Regions from separate parts of the Stenotrophomonas sp. YJH_SMC_4 genome, predicted to be linked through region 3. Evidence: predicted binding sites of a transcription regulator. Region 3 holds the regulator's gene; each other region holds the start of a gene.
The links. Region 3 encodes HrcA, which represses chaperone genes, less so after heat shock. Its sites were predicted from a motif close to TTNGCACTCNNNNNNNNNGAGTGCNAA; they were not measured.

Region 1: a site for HrcA is predicted at 1,906-1,932, ahead of AC5P9F_RS03970 (co-chaperone GroES). Genes of this name have one in related genera too.
Region 2: a site for HrcA is predicted at 1,011-1,037, ahead of rpoH (RNA polymerase sigma factor RpoH). Genes of this name have one in related genera too.

The regions. Positions count from the first base shown of each region.
Region 1 is NZ_JCAFUR010000002.1:99,957-104,804, reverse strand. Features, by position in the region: gene groL (chaperonin GroEL) at 1-1,490, opposite strand, end outside; gene AC5P9F_RS03970 (co-chaperone GroES) at 1,572-1,859, opposite strand; gene AC5P9F_RS03965 (endonuclease) at 2,172-3,962, shown strand; gene cutA (divalent-cation tolerance protein CutA) at 4,031-4,369, shown strand; gene AC5P9F_RS03955 (protein-disulfide reductase DsbD family protein) at 4,366-4,848, shown strand, end outside.
Region 2 is NZ_JCAFUR010000002.1:54,666-59,513, reverse strand. Features, by position in the region: gene rpoH (RNA polymerase sigma factor RpoH) at 124-999, opposite strand; gene ung (uracil-DNA glycosylase) at 1,278-1,991, opposite strand; gene AC5P9F_RS03740 (response regulator) at 2,001-2,843, opposite strand; gene ftsX (permease-like cell division protein FtsX) at 2,851-3,798, opposite strand; gene ftsE (cell division ATP-binding protein FtsE) at 3,802-4,488, opposite strand; gene rhlB (ATP-dependent RNA helicase RhlB) at 4,666-4,848, opposite strand, start outside.
Region 3 is NZ_JCAFUR010000003.1:292,771-297,618, forward strand. Features, by position in the region: gene dnaK (molecular chaperone DnaK) at 1-264, opposite strand, end outside; gene grpE (nucleotide exchange factor GrpE) at 447-962, opposite strand; gene hrcA (heat-inducible transcriptional repressor HrcA) at 1,026-2,090, opposite strand; gene recN (DNA repair protein RecN) at 2,206-3,867, shown strand; gene AC5P9F_RS07465 (LysR family transcriptional regulator) at 3,977-4,848, opposite strand, start outside.

The DNA.
Region 1 (4,848 bases), on a different contig from region 3:
GTCGGGTCCAGGATGCCGAACTGCAGCATGTCGCCGAACTCGCCGGTGGCGGCGTTGTAGCCGAAGCTGCCGGTGCCTTCCTTGACCTTGTTGATGATGACCGACGGCTCGTCACCGGCGTTGGCAACGATCTCGCGCAGCGGGGCTTCCATCGCACGCAGGGCGATCTGGATGCCGTGGTTCTGGTCTTCGTTGGCGCCCTTCAGGCCGGCCAGCGCGGTGATCGCGCGGACCAGGGCAACGCCGCCGCCCGGAACCACGCCTTCTTCAACGGCCGCACGGGTGGCGTGCAGGGCGTCGTCGACGCGATCCTTCTTTTCCTTCATTTCGATTTCGGTCGAGGCGCCGACCTTGATCACGGCAACACCGCCGGCCAGCTTGGCCACGCGTTCCTGCAGCTTCTCGCGGTCGTAATCCGAGGAGGTGTCCTGGATCTGGGTCTTGATCTGCGCCACGCGTGCATCAACGTTGGCCTTGTCGCCGACGCCGTCGATGATGGTGGTGTTCTCCTTGGAGACCTGCACCTTCTTGGCGCGGCCCAGGTCCTTGATGGTGGCCTTCTCCAGCGACAGGCCGACTTCTTCGGAGATCACGGTGCCGCCGGTCAGCACGGCCATGTCTTCCAGCATCGCCTTGCGACGGTCGCCGAAGCCCGGAGCCTTGACGGCCACGACCTTGACGATGCCACGGATGGTGTTGACGACCAGGGTGGCCAGCGCTTCGCCTTCAACTTCCTCGGCCACGATCAGCAGCGGCTTGCCGGCCTTGGCGACGCCTTCCAGCACCGGCAGCAGGTCACGGACGTTGGAGATCTTCTTGTCGTGCAGCAGGATGAACGGGTCATCCAGGTCAGCGGTCTGCGACTGCTGGTTGTTGATGAAGTACGGCGACAGGTAGCCGCGGTCGAACTGCATGCCCTTGACCACGTCCAGCTCGTTGTCCAGGCCCGAGCCTTCTTCAACGGTGATGACGCCTTCCTTGCCGACTTCCTTCATCGCGTCAGCGATGATCTGGCCGATCGACTCGTCCGAGTTGGCCGAGATGGTACCGACCTGGGCGATCGCCTTGTCGTCGGCGGTCGGCTTGGAGATGTTCTTCAGCTCGGCGACGGCGGCCGAAACGGCCTTGTCGATACCGCGCTTGAGGTCCATCGGGTTCATGCCGGCGGCAACGGCCTTGGCGCCTTCGCGGATCAGGGCCTGGGCCAGCACGGTGGCGGTGGTGGTGCCGTCGCCGGCATCGTCGTTGGTGCGCGAAGCAACTTCCTTCACCATCTGCGCGCCCATGTTCTCGAACTTGTCAGCCAGTTCGATTTCCTTGGCGACGGAGACGCCGTCCTTGGTGATGGTCGGGGCGCCGAAGCTCTTTTCCAGCACGACGTTGCGGCCCTTCGGGCCCAGGGTGGCCTTGACGGCATTGGCGAGAACGTTGACGCCGCGCACCATGCGCGAACGGGCGTCTTCACCGAAACGAATATCCTTGGCAGCCATTGCATTTACCTCATTGGTAGCGCCGGACGATGCCCGGCGGCTGGGAGTTTGGGATCAGGTTGAAACAGGTCGCGCCGAGGCTCAGCCGATGACGGCGAGCACGTCGTCTTCGCGCAGGACCTTGTATTCGACGCCTTCGCTCTTGTACGAGCTGCCGGCGTACTGGCCATAGATGACCTTGTCGCCGACCTTCAGCGACGGCGCGCGCACGTTGCCGTTGTCCAGCGGCTTGCCCGGGCCGACGGCCACGACCTCACCCTTGGTGGACTTTTCCTTGGCCGAGTCGGGGATGACGATGCCACCGGCGGAGATTTCGTCGGCTTCGATCGGCTTGACCACAACGCGGTCGTGCAGCGGCTTGATGCTCATAGGAGACCTCTTAAGTGATTGATTGGTCTAAAAAAGTCCGGCGATGTTAGCACTCACCCCAGGCGAGTGCCAGAACCGCACGTGAAGAAACCCGACAACGTCGGGAGCAGGGCAGAGATGGAGCCCCGCCGCCCCCTTTCAAGGGCGGAATGAAAAAATTTTTTCCACCCGCGCGCCTCGGCCAAGGCGTTGGTCCTGGACAATTTCGGTGACAAGCGTCGCACTGTCAGATATCTGACGTTCATTTACGACAAAGTGTCACTGGATCGGCCTTAGGCTCGGTCACGCATTCCCAATCACAAGGAGTAGTCGATGCGATTGCTGTCCCCGCTTGCCGCCGCCTGCCTGCTGGCACTGGCCGCGGCGCCGGCCCAGGCCGAGGTCTTCATCAATGAACTGCACTACGACGACAGCACCGCCGCCGGTGACGTCGGCGAAGCCATCGAAGTGGTCGCTACCGCAGGTGAAGACCTGTCCGGCTACCGCCTCTACCTCTACAACGGCAGCAATCCTTCGGCCGCCACGGTCTACGCCAACAACCCGGTCCCGGCCGGCACCGCCGCCGGTTGCGGCAGCGCCAGCATCGCCGTGGTCAACTACCCGACCAACGGCATCCAGAACGGCCCGAACGACGGCATCGCCCTGGTCGACGCCAGCGGCAAGGTGGTCCAGTTCCTCAGCTACGAGGGCGCCATCACCGCCTCCGGTGGCCCTGCCGCCGGCATGACCAGCCAGAACATTCCGGTGGCCGAGACCAACAGCACGGCCCCCGGCACCTCGCTGCAGCTGACCGGCAGCGGCAGCCAGTACGCCCACTTCACCTGGGCCGAGTCGGCCAGGCAGACCTTCGGCAGCTGCAACAACGGCCAGACCTTCAGTGGCGGCGGCACCCCGGGCCCGAACACGCCGCCGTCGGTGTCCACCACCACCCCGGCGCAGGGCAGCAGCACCTTCCCGGCCGCCGCCGATCTGGAAGTGGTGTTCAGCGAAACCGTGAACCTCGCCAGCGGCGCGTTCGCGCTGAGCTGCGGTACCTCCGGCAGCGTGCCGCTGACCTTCCCGGCCAGCGGGCGCAGCGTGAAGCTGTCCACCAACACCGCGCTGGTGGCCGGTGAAGCCTGCCGCTTCGACATCCGCGCCGCGCGCATCACCGACCTGCAGGGCGCACACCCGGCGGCCGACAGCCGCATCGCCTTCACCGTGGCCAGCACCGGCGGCAATCCGGACCCGGGCAACCCTGGCGTGCCGGCCGGCTACTACTCCAAGGTCAACACCAGCAGCCCGAGCCAGCTGCGCTGCTCGCTGCACGCGACAATCAAGGGCCACACCGCCTACCCGTACAGCGGCTCGGGCACCAGTACCTGGACCATCCTGGAGATCGCCGACGAGGACCCGAACAACCCGAACCGCATCCTCGACGCGTATCGCAACCGCAGCTACGCCAAGGTGACCGATCGCGCCGGCAGCGGCAGTGGCCTGAAGTACAACCGCGAGCACACCTGGCCGAACTCGCTGGGTTTTGCCACCACCACGGGTGACAAGGGCCTGCCGTACGCGCCGTATACCGACACCCACATGCTGTACCTGACCGATGCACAGTGGAACGCCGACCGTGGCAACAAGCCGTTCGGCAAGTGCGACGCCAGCTGCGGCGAGCGCGCCACCGAGGCCAACAACGGCCAGGGTGGCGGCAGTGGTGGCTATCCGGGCAACTCCAACTGGGTGCGCACGCCGGACGGCAACACCGGCACGTTCGAGGTGTGGGGCAAGCGCAAGGGCGACATGGCGCGTGCGGTGATGTACATGGCGATCCGCTACGAGGGCGGCAAGGATGCAGCCACTGGCCAGTCCGAGCCGGACCTGGAGCTGACCGACGACCGCAGCAGGATCGTCAAGACCAGCAGCTCGCCGGCCTACATGGGCCTGCTGTCGACGCTGATCGACTGGCACCTGTCCGACCCGCCGGATGATGCCGAGCGTGCGCGCAATGACGTGATCTACAGCTTCCAGGGCAACCGCAACCCGTTCATCGACCACCCCGAGTGGGCGACCCCTGGCCTGTTCACCTCGGCCAAGCCGGCCACCTGCCAGCTGGCCAACTGACCGCGCAACGCAGCGGTCCACGGCCGCCGCCGGGTCCTGACCCGGCGGCGGCCCTATACTCGACGGTCATGTCGACCATCGATCCCGTCCTGCTGCTGTTGACCACCTGCCCGGACCGGGCCAGTGCCGAGCGCATCGCGCACGCGCTGGTTGGCGAGCGCCTGGCCGCGTGCGTGACCCGCCTCGATGGCGCGCAGTCGACCTACCGCTGGCAGGGCGAGGTGACCACCGACGCCGAGCTGCAGCTGCTGGTGAAGACCACCGCGAGTCGCGTCAATGACGCAATCGCCCGGATCGTCGAACTGCATCCGTATGAACTCCCGGAGTGCATCGCGGTCGAAACCCGGGCCGGCCTGCCGGCGTATCTGGACTGGATCCGGGCACAGACCCGGGAGGACACTGATTGAAGACTCTGTTTGCGCGTGGCGCCGCCCTGTGCGCCCTGATGTGGCTCTCGCTGCCCGCCTTCGCCCTGGATGAGAAGGATCTGCTGCCGGTGGACCAGGCGTTCGCGCTGACCGCCAGTGCCCCCGAACGGGGCCAGGTGCAGCTGCAGTTCAAGATCGCGCCCGGCTATTACCTGTATCGCCACCGCACCAGCGTCAGGGCCGACCCGGCCTTCAATGCCGGCGCGCTGCAGATGCCCAAGGGCGACAAGCACCACGACGATTTCTTCGGCGAGGTCGAAACCTATCGCGAGCGCCTGCAGGCCACCCTGCCCGGCACGCCGACCGAGGCCGCCAGCACCATCAGCCTGGAAGTGCGTTACCAGGGCTGCGCAGATGCCGGTGTCTGTTACCCGCCGCAGAAGCGCGTGGTGCAGGTCACCCTGCCCGGCAGCGGTGCACAGGCCGCGGCCCCTGCCGCGCGCGCCGGTGCGGCCAGT
Region 2 (4,848 bases), on a different contig from region 3:
ACCCGGTCGGCGCAATCACCGCCCTGGCGTCAGAGTAGAGCCACGCCATGCGTGGCTAAGCCCCACAAATGAAAAAGGCCCGGCATTACCGGGCCTTTTCAGTACTTCAACGCCACCCGCGCCTTACGCGGTGAACAGCGCCTTCATCTTCTTCAGCGCGTTCGCCTCAACCTGGCGGATGCGCTCGGCCGACACGCCGTACTCGTCGGCCAGCTCCTGCAGCGTCACCTTGCTGTCGGCGTCCAGCCAGCGACGGCGGATGATGTCGCGCGAGCGGGCATCCAGTTCCGCCAGGCCTTCGCGCAGCAGCTGCATCTGGTTGTCTTCGCTGTCCTCGCGCTCGTAGGCCATCGACGGGTCTTCGTCATCGGCAACCAGGAACGCAGCCGGCGACGGCGGTGCGTGTTCGTTGTCCTCGTCGGTCGGCGCGTCGAAACCGATATCGCGGCCGGACAGGCGCGACTCCATTTCCATGACCTCGCGCTCGGACACGTTCAGGTCCTTGGCCACCGCGCTCACTTCCGCCGCGTTCATCCAGCCCAGGCGCGTCTTCGACTTGCGCAGGTTGAAGAACAGCTTGCGCTGCGCCTTGGTGGTGGCGACCTTCACGATGCGCCAGTTCTTCAGGATGAACTCGTGCATCTCTGCACGGATCCAGTGCACGGCGAAGGAGACCAGGCGCACGCCCATGTCCGGGTCGAAGCGCTTGACCGCCTTCATCAGGCCGATGTTGCCTTCCTGGATCAGATCGCCCAGGGCAAGGCCATAGCCGTTGTAACCGCGGGCCACGTGCACCACGAAGCGCAGGTGCGAATGCACCAGCTCGCGGGCGGCGTCCAGATCGTTGCCGTCGCGGAAGCGACGGGCCAGGTCCTGTTCGTCATCGACCGACAGCACCGGGATCTGGTGCACGGCACCGATGTAGGCGTCCAGCGAACCGAGCGCACTGGGAATCGGGAGATTGTTTGCCACAAGGGCAGTAGAGGTGTTCTGGCTCATAGGCACCCATCTTAGCAGTCCGGGATTTGGACTGCTAAAGGAGGAAAAAGTTCCAGCATCCTATTGATGCAACACTGGTCCCAAACAGAGCCCTACCGTAGCGCGATTTGATGACAGTGGCGAGCGCGCTTTTCGGGATTCACAATCCCTTGGAATTCAAGCAATTACCTGCCGGGAACCGGCCGATTCCGGTCAAGCGGAGCTGAACGGGCCGTTCTGGAGGCCCATTCAGGCCAGGGAACGTTGTCCGGCGTTCAGGCCCGGCCGCCAGCCGGCGCTCAGAGCACCGAGCGCGGCGGCAGCGACCAGTCGATCGGGGCCTGGCCGCGACGCAGCAGGTACTCGTTGGCCATCGAGAAATGGCGGCAGCCGAGGAAGCCACGATGGGCCGACAGCGGCGACGGATGCGGGGCCTTCAGAACGCGATGGCGACGGGTATCAATGACCTTGCCCTTCTGCTGCGCGTAGGCACCCCAGAGCATGAACACCAAGCCTTCGCGTTCGCGGTTGAGCACGTCCACCACGTGATCGGTGAAGCCTTCCCAGCCACGGCCCTGGTGTGCGCCGGCCTTGCCCTCCTCCACCGTCAGCACGGCATTGAGCAGCAGCACGCCGCGTTGCGCCCACGGGATCAGGCAGCCGTGGTCCGGGCGCGGGATACCGAGATCGCTCTCGATCTCCTTGTAAATGTTCAGCAGCGACGGCGGCACCGGCACGCCCGGCGGCACCGAGAAACTCAGGCCATGCGCCTGGCCACGGCCGTGGTACGGGTCCTGGCCGAGGATCACCACATTCACCTGCTCGAATGGCGTGGCGTCGAATGCGGCGAAGATCTGCGGGCCGGGCGGGAATACCGCCGCGCCACTGGCCTTGCGCTGGCGCAGGAAGCTGGACAGCTCGCGCATCTGCGGCTGCAGGAGGTAATCGCCGACATGCTGCTTCCAGCTCGGTTCCAGCTGGATCGTCGGGGTGTCCGCTACTTCATCAATCATTGCACCACTTCATCGAATCAGGGGTCCATCGTTCAACCGGGCCAGGCGCAGCTGGAACAGCACCTTGGTGACCAGCAGCCGTTCTTCGATCGGCTTGAGTACCAGGTCGTTGGCGCCGGACTGCAGCAGCCCGGTCTGGTTATGCGGGTTGCCGTCGCCGGTCATCACCAGCACCGGCAGGCGGCGCTTGCCGTAGCCGAAGTCCACGCGCACGCGCTGCACCACGTCGCGGCCGCTCAGTTCGCCCTTCAGGGTGACGTCGGTCAGCACCAGGTCGATGCGATGGCGGCTGCGGCCCAGCGACTCGGCGGTGAGCAGGGTGAACGCCTCTTCGGCGCTGACCACGTGCAGCACGTTCAACTGCTGGCGTTCGAGCATGCGCTTGGTGGCCTCGGCCACCACGCGGCTGTCCTCGATATAGAGGATGGTCGCGCCGGGAATGGTCTGCGGCTGCACATAGCCGCGGATGAAGGTCGCCAGCGCCTCGTGGCCCAGCGCCTTGTCGAAATAGTCGGTGACGTACTCGGTGAAGCGACGCTGCTCCAGATGCTGCTGGGCATCGCCGGACACCACGATCACCGGCACGTAGGCCTGGCCGGCCGCTTCGCGGATCATCCGCGCCAGCGCCAGGCCGTCGCCATCACGCAGGGTCAGCGAGGTGGTCACCAGGTCCACCGGGCCCTGCGCCAGCGCCTGCTGCGCATCCTCGATGCTGTCGCAGCCAATCACCTCCACGCCCGGCAGGTCGCGCTGCAGGACGTCGGCGATCAGCTTGCGGACCAGCTTCGAGCCATCGACCACCATCACCCGCGTCGCGGGCCCTTCAAGGTGCTTCAGCGCTTGCGGTTGCATGCCGGTCTCAGGTGTCGGTCGGTCGGGTCTGGCGCAGGAAGTGGCCGGTGACCAGCCACGCACCCAGCCAGCCCAGCAGCAGCGTGCCGAGCAGGACCAGGCCACCGTGCAGCAGGTCCAGGCCGTGCAGCACGAACGGGCTGCCGTAGCTGCGCGAGAGTTCGGCCAGCGGCACGCGCAGCGCGGCACCGGCGGCGCCGATCAGGGCCAGCGCAACCGCGCCGGCGCCCAGGCCATACCACGCACCCAGGTACAGGAACGGGCGGCGGATGAAGCCATCACTGGCGCCGAGCAGCTGCAGCACGCCGATCTCTTCGCGGCGGGCCTGGATGTCCAGGCGCACGGTGTTGCCGACCACCAGCGCGGCACCGACGCCGAGCAGGACCGACAGCACCTGCACCAGCCGCGCGCCGAACGCCAGCCAGGCATCCAGGCGCTGGCGCCACAGTGCATCGTGCTGCACCAGGTCGGCCTCGGGCAGGCTCTCCAGCGCGCGCGCCAGGCGCGCGTCGTCCTTGCCCTGGCCGGGGGTGATCACCAGCAGCGAGGGCAGCGGGTTGTCATTGAGTGCGTCGATCGCCTCGCCGAGGCCGGCGTCGCGCAGTTCCTGCAGGCCCTGCTCGGGCGTGCGCACGTTCACTTCGGCCACGTCATCGCGGTCGCGCAGCTGGCCGGCCAGGCGCAGCGCGCCGGGGCCATCGACGTTGCCCTTCAGGAACACATTGATGTCGCGCGACTGCTGCACGCTGCCGGCGAACTGCTTGAGGTTGTCCAGCGCGATCGACAGGCCCAGCGGCAGGGCCAGCGCCAGCGCCATGACCATCACCGTCAGCAGGGTCGCCCACGGTTTGCGGCAGGCACGGCCGAGGCTGAACACCACGCTGTGCGCGTGGTGCTGGAACCAGACGCCCACGCGCGAGGGGGCGGCGGCTTCGCTGTTTTCGTTCTTCGCCATGCGTTACTCCGCCAGATCCTGCGGCGAGATGTCATCCACCAGCCGGCCGTGGTCGAGGATCAGCACGCGCTTGCGCATGCGGCGCAGCAGCGGCAGGTCGTGACTGACCACCAGCACGCTGGTGCCGCGCGCGGGCAGCTCGGCGAACAGGGCCATGATCTCCGCCGCCAGGGTCGGGTCGAGGTTGCCGGTCGGCTCATCGGCCACCAGCAGCTTGGGCTCACCGACGATGGCGCGGGCGATGCCAACGCGCTGCTGCTCACCGGCCGACAGCTGCGAGGGCAGCGCCTTCTCGCGGTGGCCCAGGCCCATCCGTTCCAGCACCGAGCGCACGCGCTTGCTGATGTCGCCACGGCGGGTGCCGCGCAGGATCAGCGGCAGCGCCACGTTCTCGGCGATCGAGCGGTCCATCAGCAGGCGGTGGTCCTGGTAGACCGCACCCACCGCGCGACGGTGGCGGGGCACATCGCCGCCACGCACCTTCAGCAGGTTGCGCTCGTCGAACACCACCGCGCCACGGCTGGGCCGCTCGTCCAGGTGGATCAACTTGAGCAGGGTGCTTTTGCCCGCACCGGAATGGCCGGTGACGAACAGCATCTCGCCCGGCGCGACCTCGAAGCTGACATCGGTCAGTGCCTCGTGGCCACCGGCGTACTGTTTGCTGACATTGTCGAAGCGCAGGACACTCATGCCCCGATTATGCAGGACCGGCGCGACGTCGTGGAGACGGTCACACGAGCGGTAGTGCCGGCCGCTGGCCGGCAACCCACACAACTGCCAGCCAGGGTGGGTGCCGACCGTTGGTCGGCACGCCCTTGAAGCCACCCGACCAACGGTCGGGTGCTACCCGCTGATCGGCAGCGCCGATCAGTTACCCGACAGCATCCGGCGGATCTTGCGGCCGATGCGGGTCAGGAACGAATCGCCGGTATCAGCAGCCGTGCGCACCGGCTTGGCCACCACCTGCACCGGCGTGACCGGGCTGGCGCCATTGCCGGCGGCGTTCTGCACGCCCTCGGCACCTTCGACCGGACGACCGTGGCGACGGCG
Region 3 (4,848 bases):
GTGCGCGATGTCCTTCTGCACTTCGGCGTCGGTGAACTTGCGGCCGATCAGGCGCTTCACCGCGTAGAAGGTGTTCTTCGGGTTGGTCACGGCCTGGCGCTTGGCCGAGGCACCGACCAGGACTTCGCCGTCCTTGGTGTAGGCGACGATCGACGGGGTGGTGCGATCGCCTTCCGAATTCTCGATGACGCGGGCCTTGCCGCCGTCCATGATCGCCACGCACGAGTTGGTGGTGCCGAGGTCGATACCAATGATCTTGCCCATGGGGGAGACTCCTGAGGATGCTTGTTGGTGTCAGTCCGGCCGTTCGGCCGGTGGATGAATACGATGTGGGGGAGGCTCGTGGAACATTCAAGCCGTCTCCCGAACGCTGTGTTCAGCGCCTGGAAAACCTTGCCAGGCATGGCCTGGCACAACCGGGACCGGGCAAAGCCCGGCCTAGTCCATCAATCGGCGGCCACCACCACCAGCGCCGGCCGCAGCAGGCGCTCGTTGAGCAGGTAGCCCTTCTGGAACACGGTCACCACGCTGCCCGGGGCGGCGCCCGGCGTCGGCACCTGGCTGATGGCCTGGTGGTGTTCCGGGTTGAACGGCTGGCCGATCGGGTCCAGCAGGACCAGTCCGTTGTCGGCGGCCACCTTCAGCAGCTGCTTGTAGGTCAGCTCCAGGCCTTCGCGCAGCGGGTGCGGTTCGTCGCCGGCGGCCTTCAGGCCGGCATCCAGGCTGTCGAACACGGGGAGCAGATCGCCCAGCAGCTTCTCGTTGGCGAACTTGCGGGCCTGTTCGATGTCACGGGCAACGCGCTTGCGCTGGTTCTCCAGGTCGGCGCGCTCACGCAGGGCATCGGCCTTGACCTGTTCGATTTCGGCGCGCAGGCGCTCGACTTCGTCGTTGACGCCGGCGGTGGCGGCCGCATCGGCGGCACTCTGCTGGGATTCGATATCTGGCTGTTCGTGGTTCATGTCTGGGTCCCTGGCGGTCAATCTCCGCCTCCACCCACCCTAGTGTGGGCGGGATGCTGCGTTTCAAGCGTCGGATGTTCCCGGCGGGCGGCCGGCTGGCGAAAACGCCGCGCCCAGTACATCGGCGGTAGCCTGGACCAGCGGGATCACGCGGTCGTAGGCCATCCGCTTGGGGCCGATCACCCCCAGCACGCCCAGCACCTGGCCATTGGCCGAGTAAGGGGCAGTGACCAGCGAGACGCCCTGCAGCGGCATCATCCCGGTCTCCTCGCCGATGAAGATGCGCACGCCGGGCGCCTGGATGGTCCGCTCCAGCAGCTGCAGGATCTCCCGCTTGCTGGAGAACAGCTCGAACAGCTCGCGCAGGCGCTCCAGGTCGGACAGGTCCTGCACCCCCATCAGGCGGGTCTGGCCGGCCACCAGCATGTCGTCGGCAGCCGGCTGCAGGGCCTGTTCGGCCAGCTCGATGCTGTGCGCCAGCAGCTGTTCCAGCTCGGAGCGGGCATCGCGCAGTTCCAGCAGCAGTCGGGTGCGGATCTCGGCCATCGGCAGGCCGGCGAAATGGGCATTGAGATAGTTCGCGACCTGCTCCAGCTGACCCGGCGCAAACTCCTGCCGGGTCTCGATGACGCGGTTCTGCACCTCGTTGTCGGCAAACACCAGGATCGCCAGCACCCGGCGCCCGTCCAGCGCCACGAAGTCGATCTGGCGGAAGGCGAACTGCTCGCGTCGCGGCGCGCTGACCACGCCGACGAAGTGGCTCATCGCCGACAACAGCTCCGAGGCGCTGCCGAGCAGGGCCTGGGTGCTGCCGCCGCCAGCCAGTTCCTGGCGCAACCGGGCCAGCTCGCCTTCGCCCGGCGGCTGCATCTGCAGCAGGCTGTCGACGAAGACCCGGTAGCCATGTGCCGTCGGGACGCGCCCGGCGGAGGTGTGCGGCGAGGCCAGCAGCCCCAGGTCTTCCAGGTCACCCAGGATGTTGCGTATGGTCGCCGGACTGACCTCCAGCCCGGCCACGCGCGCCAGCGTCTGCGAGCCGACCGGCTCACCGTCCTGGATGTAACGCGCGATCAGCGTGCGCAGCAGATGGCGCGCACGCGGGGCAAGCTGGTCGGGAGAACCGTGCATGGAATCAACCTGTGAGACACGGACACTAGATAATGGCGGCGCATCACCTTGGCAAGTCATTGGACCTCCCTCGCCCGCGTGCTAGCGTTGCGCGGCTGCTGATACCCCCTTACCCATGCTCAGACATCTTTCGATCAAGGATTTCGCCGTCGTCCGCGCCACCGAACTGGAGTTCGGGCCAGGCATGACCGTGGTTTCAGGCGAGACCGGCGCCGGCAAGTCGCTGATGGTCGACGCGCTGGGCTTCCTGTCCGGCCTGCGCGCCGACAGCGGCGTGGTCCGCCACGGCGCCGCGCGCGCCGAGCTTTCGGCCGAGTTTGCGCTGGAGCAGCTGCAGGCTGCACGCCAGTGGCTGGCCGACAACGAGCTGGACGACGAGGAGCAGTGCCAGCTGCGCCGGGTCATCCGCGCCGATGGCGGTTCGCGGGCCTGGATCAACGGCCGCCCGGTGACCCTGGCGCAACTGGGCGACCTGGCCTCGCTGCTGGTGGAGATCCACGGACAGCACGAACAGCAGGCCCTGCTGACGCGCCCGTCGCAGCTGGCCCTGCTCGACGCCTATGCGCGCAACGAGAACGAACGCCGCCAGGTGCGACGCGCCGCCGCGGCCTGGCAGGCATTGGTCGATGAATCGCTGGCGCTGTCGCAACAGGGCGACGTCAGTGACCGGATCGGCTTCCTGGAGCACCAGCTGCGCGAGCTGGACCGTGAAGACCTGGAGCCGGAGTCGATTGCCGCACTCGGCGCCAGCCACCGCCGCCAGGCCCATGCCAGCGCCCTGCTGAGCGCCTGCCAGGCCGCCAGCAACCAGCTCAACGGCGACGACGGCAGCTCCGCGCTGGACCTGCTGCAGCAGGTGCGCCATGAGCTGTCGCGCCTGATCGAGCACGACCCGCGCCTGGGCGAGGTGGATGGCCTGATCGAGAACGCTTCGATCCAGCTGCACGAAGCCCTGTCGCTGCTGGATCGGGTGCATGACGACCTCGACGCCGACCCGGAACAGTTCGAGGAGAACGAGCGCCGCCTCGGCCGTCTGCACGACCTGGCCCGCAAGCACCGCGTGCCGATGGACGAGCTGGGTGCACAGCGCGAGCGCATGCACGCCGAAGTGGAACAGCTGCGCGGCGCCGACGAACGCCTGCAGCGCCTGGCCGGCGAGATCGACAAGGCCGCCGCCGCCTGGCGCGCACAGGCCGAAGTGCTGACCGCCAGCCGTCGCAGCGCTGCTGCCGAGCTGTCGGCCACCACCACCGGCATCATCGCCGAGCTGGGCATGGGCGGCGGCCAGTTCCTGATCGAGCTGGAACCGCAGGACGCCGCCAAGCCCGACCCGCAGGGTGCCGAGCGCGTGGAATTCCTGGTCGCAGCCAATGCCGGCCAGCCGCCGCGCGCCCTGCGCAAGGTGGCCTCCGGCGGCGAACTGTCACGCATCTCGCTGGCCATCGAAGTGGCCGCGCTGGACCTGGATGCAGTACCGACCATGGTGTTCGACGAAGTCGACTCCGGCATCGGCGGCGCGGTAGCCGACATCGTCGGCCAGAAGCTGCGCGCGCTCGGCGAGAAGCGCCAGGTGCTGTGCGTGACCCACCTGCCGCAGGTTGCCTCCAAGGGCCATGCCCATTACCGGGTCAGCAAGGCCCCGGTGGAAGGCATGACCCAGAGCGCCGTGGAAAAGCTGGACAGCAAGGCGCGCGAGGAAGAGCTGGCGCGCATGCTCGGCGGCGTGGAAGTGAGCAAGGAAGCGCGCGCCGCCGCGCGCAAGCTGCTGCAGGTGTAACGCCGCCCGAGCCGGGCATAGGCCCGGCTTCCGCGCGGTAGTGCCGGGCGCTGGCCGGCAACCGATGCGAGGGGGCGAAGATCGTGAGGTTGCCGGCCAGCGGCCGGCACTACCCCCGTGGCTGCGTCAGGTCGACGTTCTCCACCAGGAAATCAAGAAACGCGCGCACCCGCAGCGGCAGGTAGCCGCCCTGCCCCAGGAACACCGCGTGCACCTCTTCCAGGTCACCGGGGTTGGCCTCTTCCAGCACCGGCAGCAGGCGCCCGGCGGCAATATCCTGCTGCACCTGGAATGCTGCCAGCCGCGCCATGCCCAACCCACCCAGCACCAGCTGGCGCAGCGCATCGCCGTTGCTGGCGCGGGCGTTGCCACTGGGCAGCAGCATGCGTTCGCGCCCGTCCTGCAGCAACGGCCAGCCCTGCATCGCGCGCGCATGGCCGATATCCAGCCGGTTGTGCGACTGCAGCTCCTCGGCAGTGCGTGGCAGCCCGTGCCGCTGCGCGTAGGCCGGTGCAGCCACGATCATCATCCGCGTCGCGCCCAGCCGCCGCGCCACCAGGCTCGAGCTCTTCAGCGGACCGGCCCGCACCGCCACGTCGGTGCGCTGCTCCAGCAGGTCGATCACCTCGTCGTTGAGGGTCAGGTCCACGCCTACCTGCGGATTGCGCTGCAGGAACGCCGGCAGCAACGGCAACAGGAAATGCTGGCCGAACGGCACGTTGGAATTGACCCGCAGGCGTCCACGCGGCTCGGCGTGAGCACTGGCACAGCGCTCGGCCTCGTCCAGATCGGCCAGCACGCGCAGGCCGCGCTCGTAGAACGCGCAGCCCTCGGGAGTCAGCTGCAGCTGGCGGGTGGAACGCTGCAGCAGGCGCGTCCCCAGCCGTTGTTCCAGCCTCGCCACCAGCTTGCTGACCGCCGACGGGGTCATCTCCAACGTTCGGGCGGCTGCGGAAAAGCCCCCGGTCTCGATCACCCGCA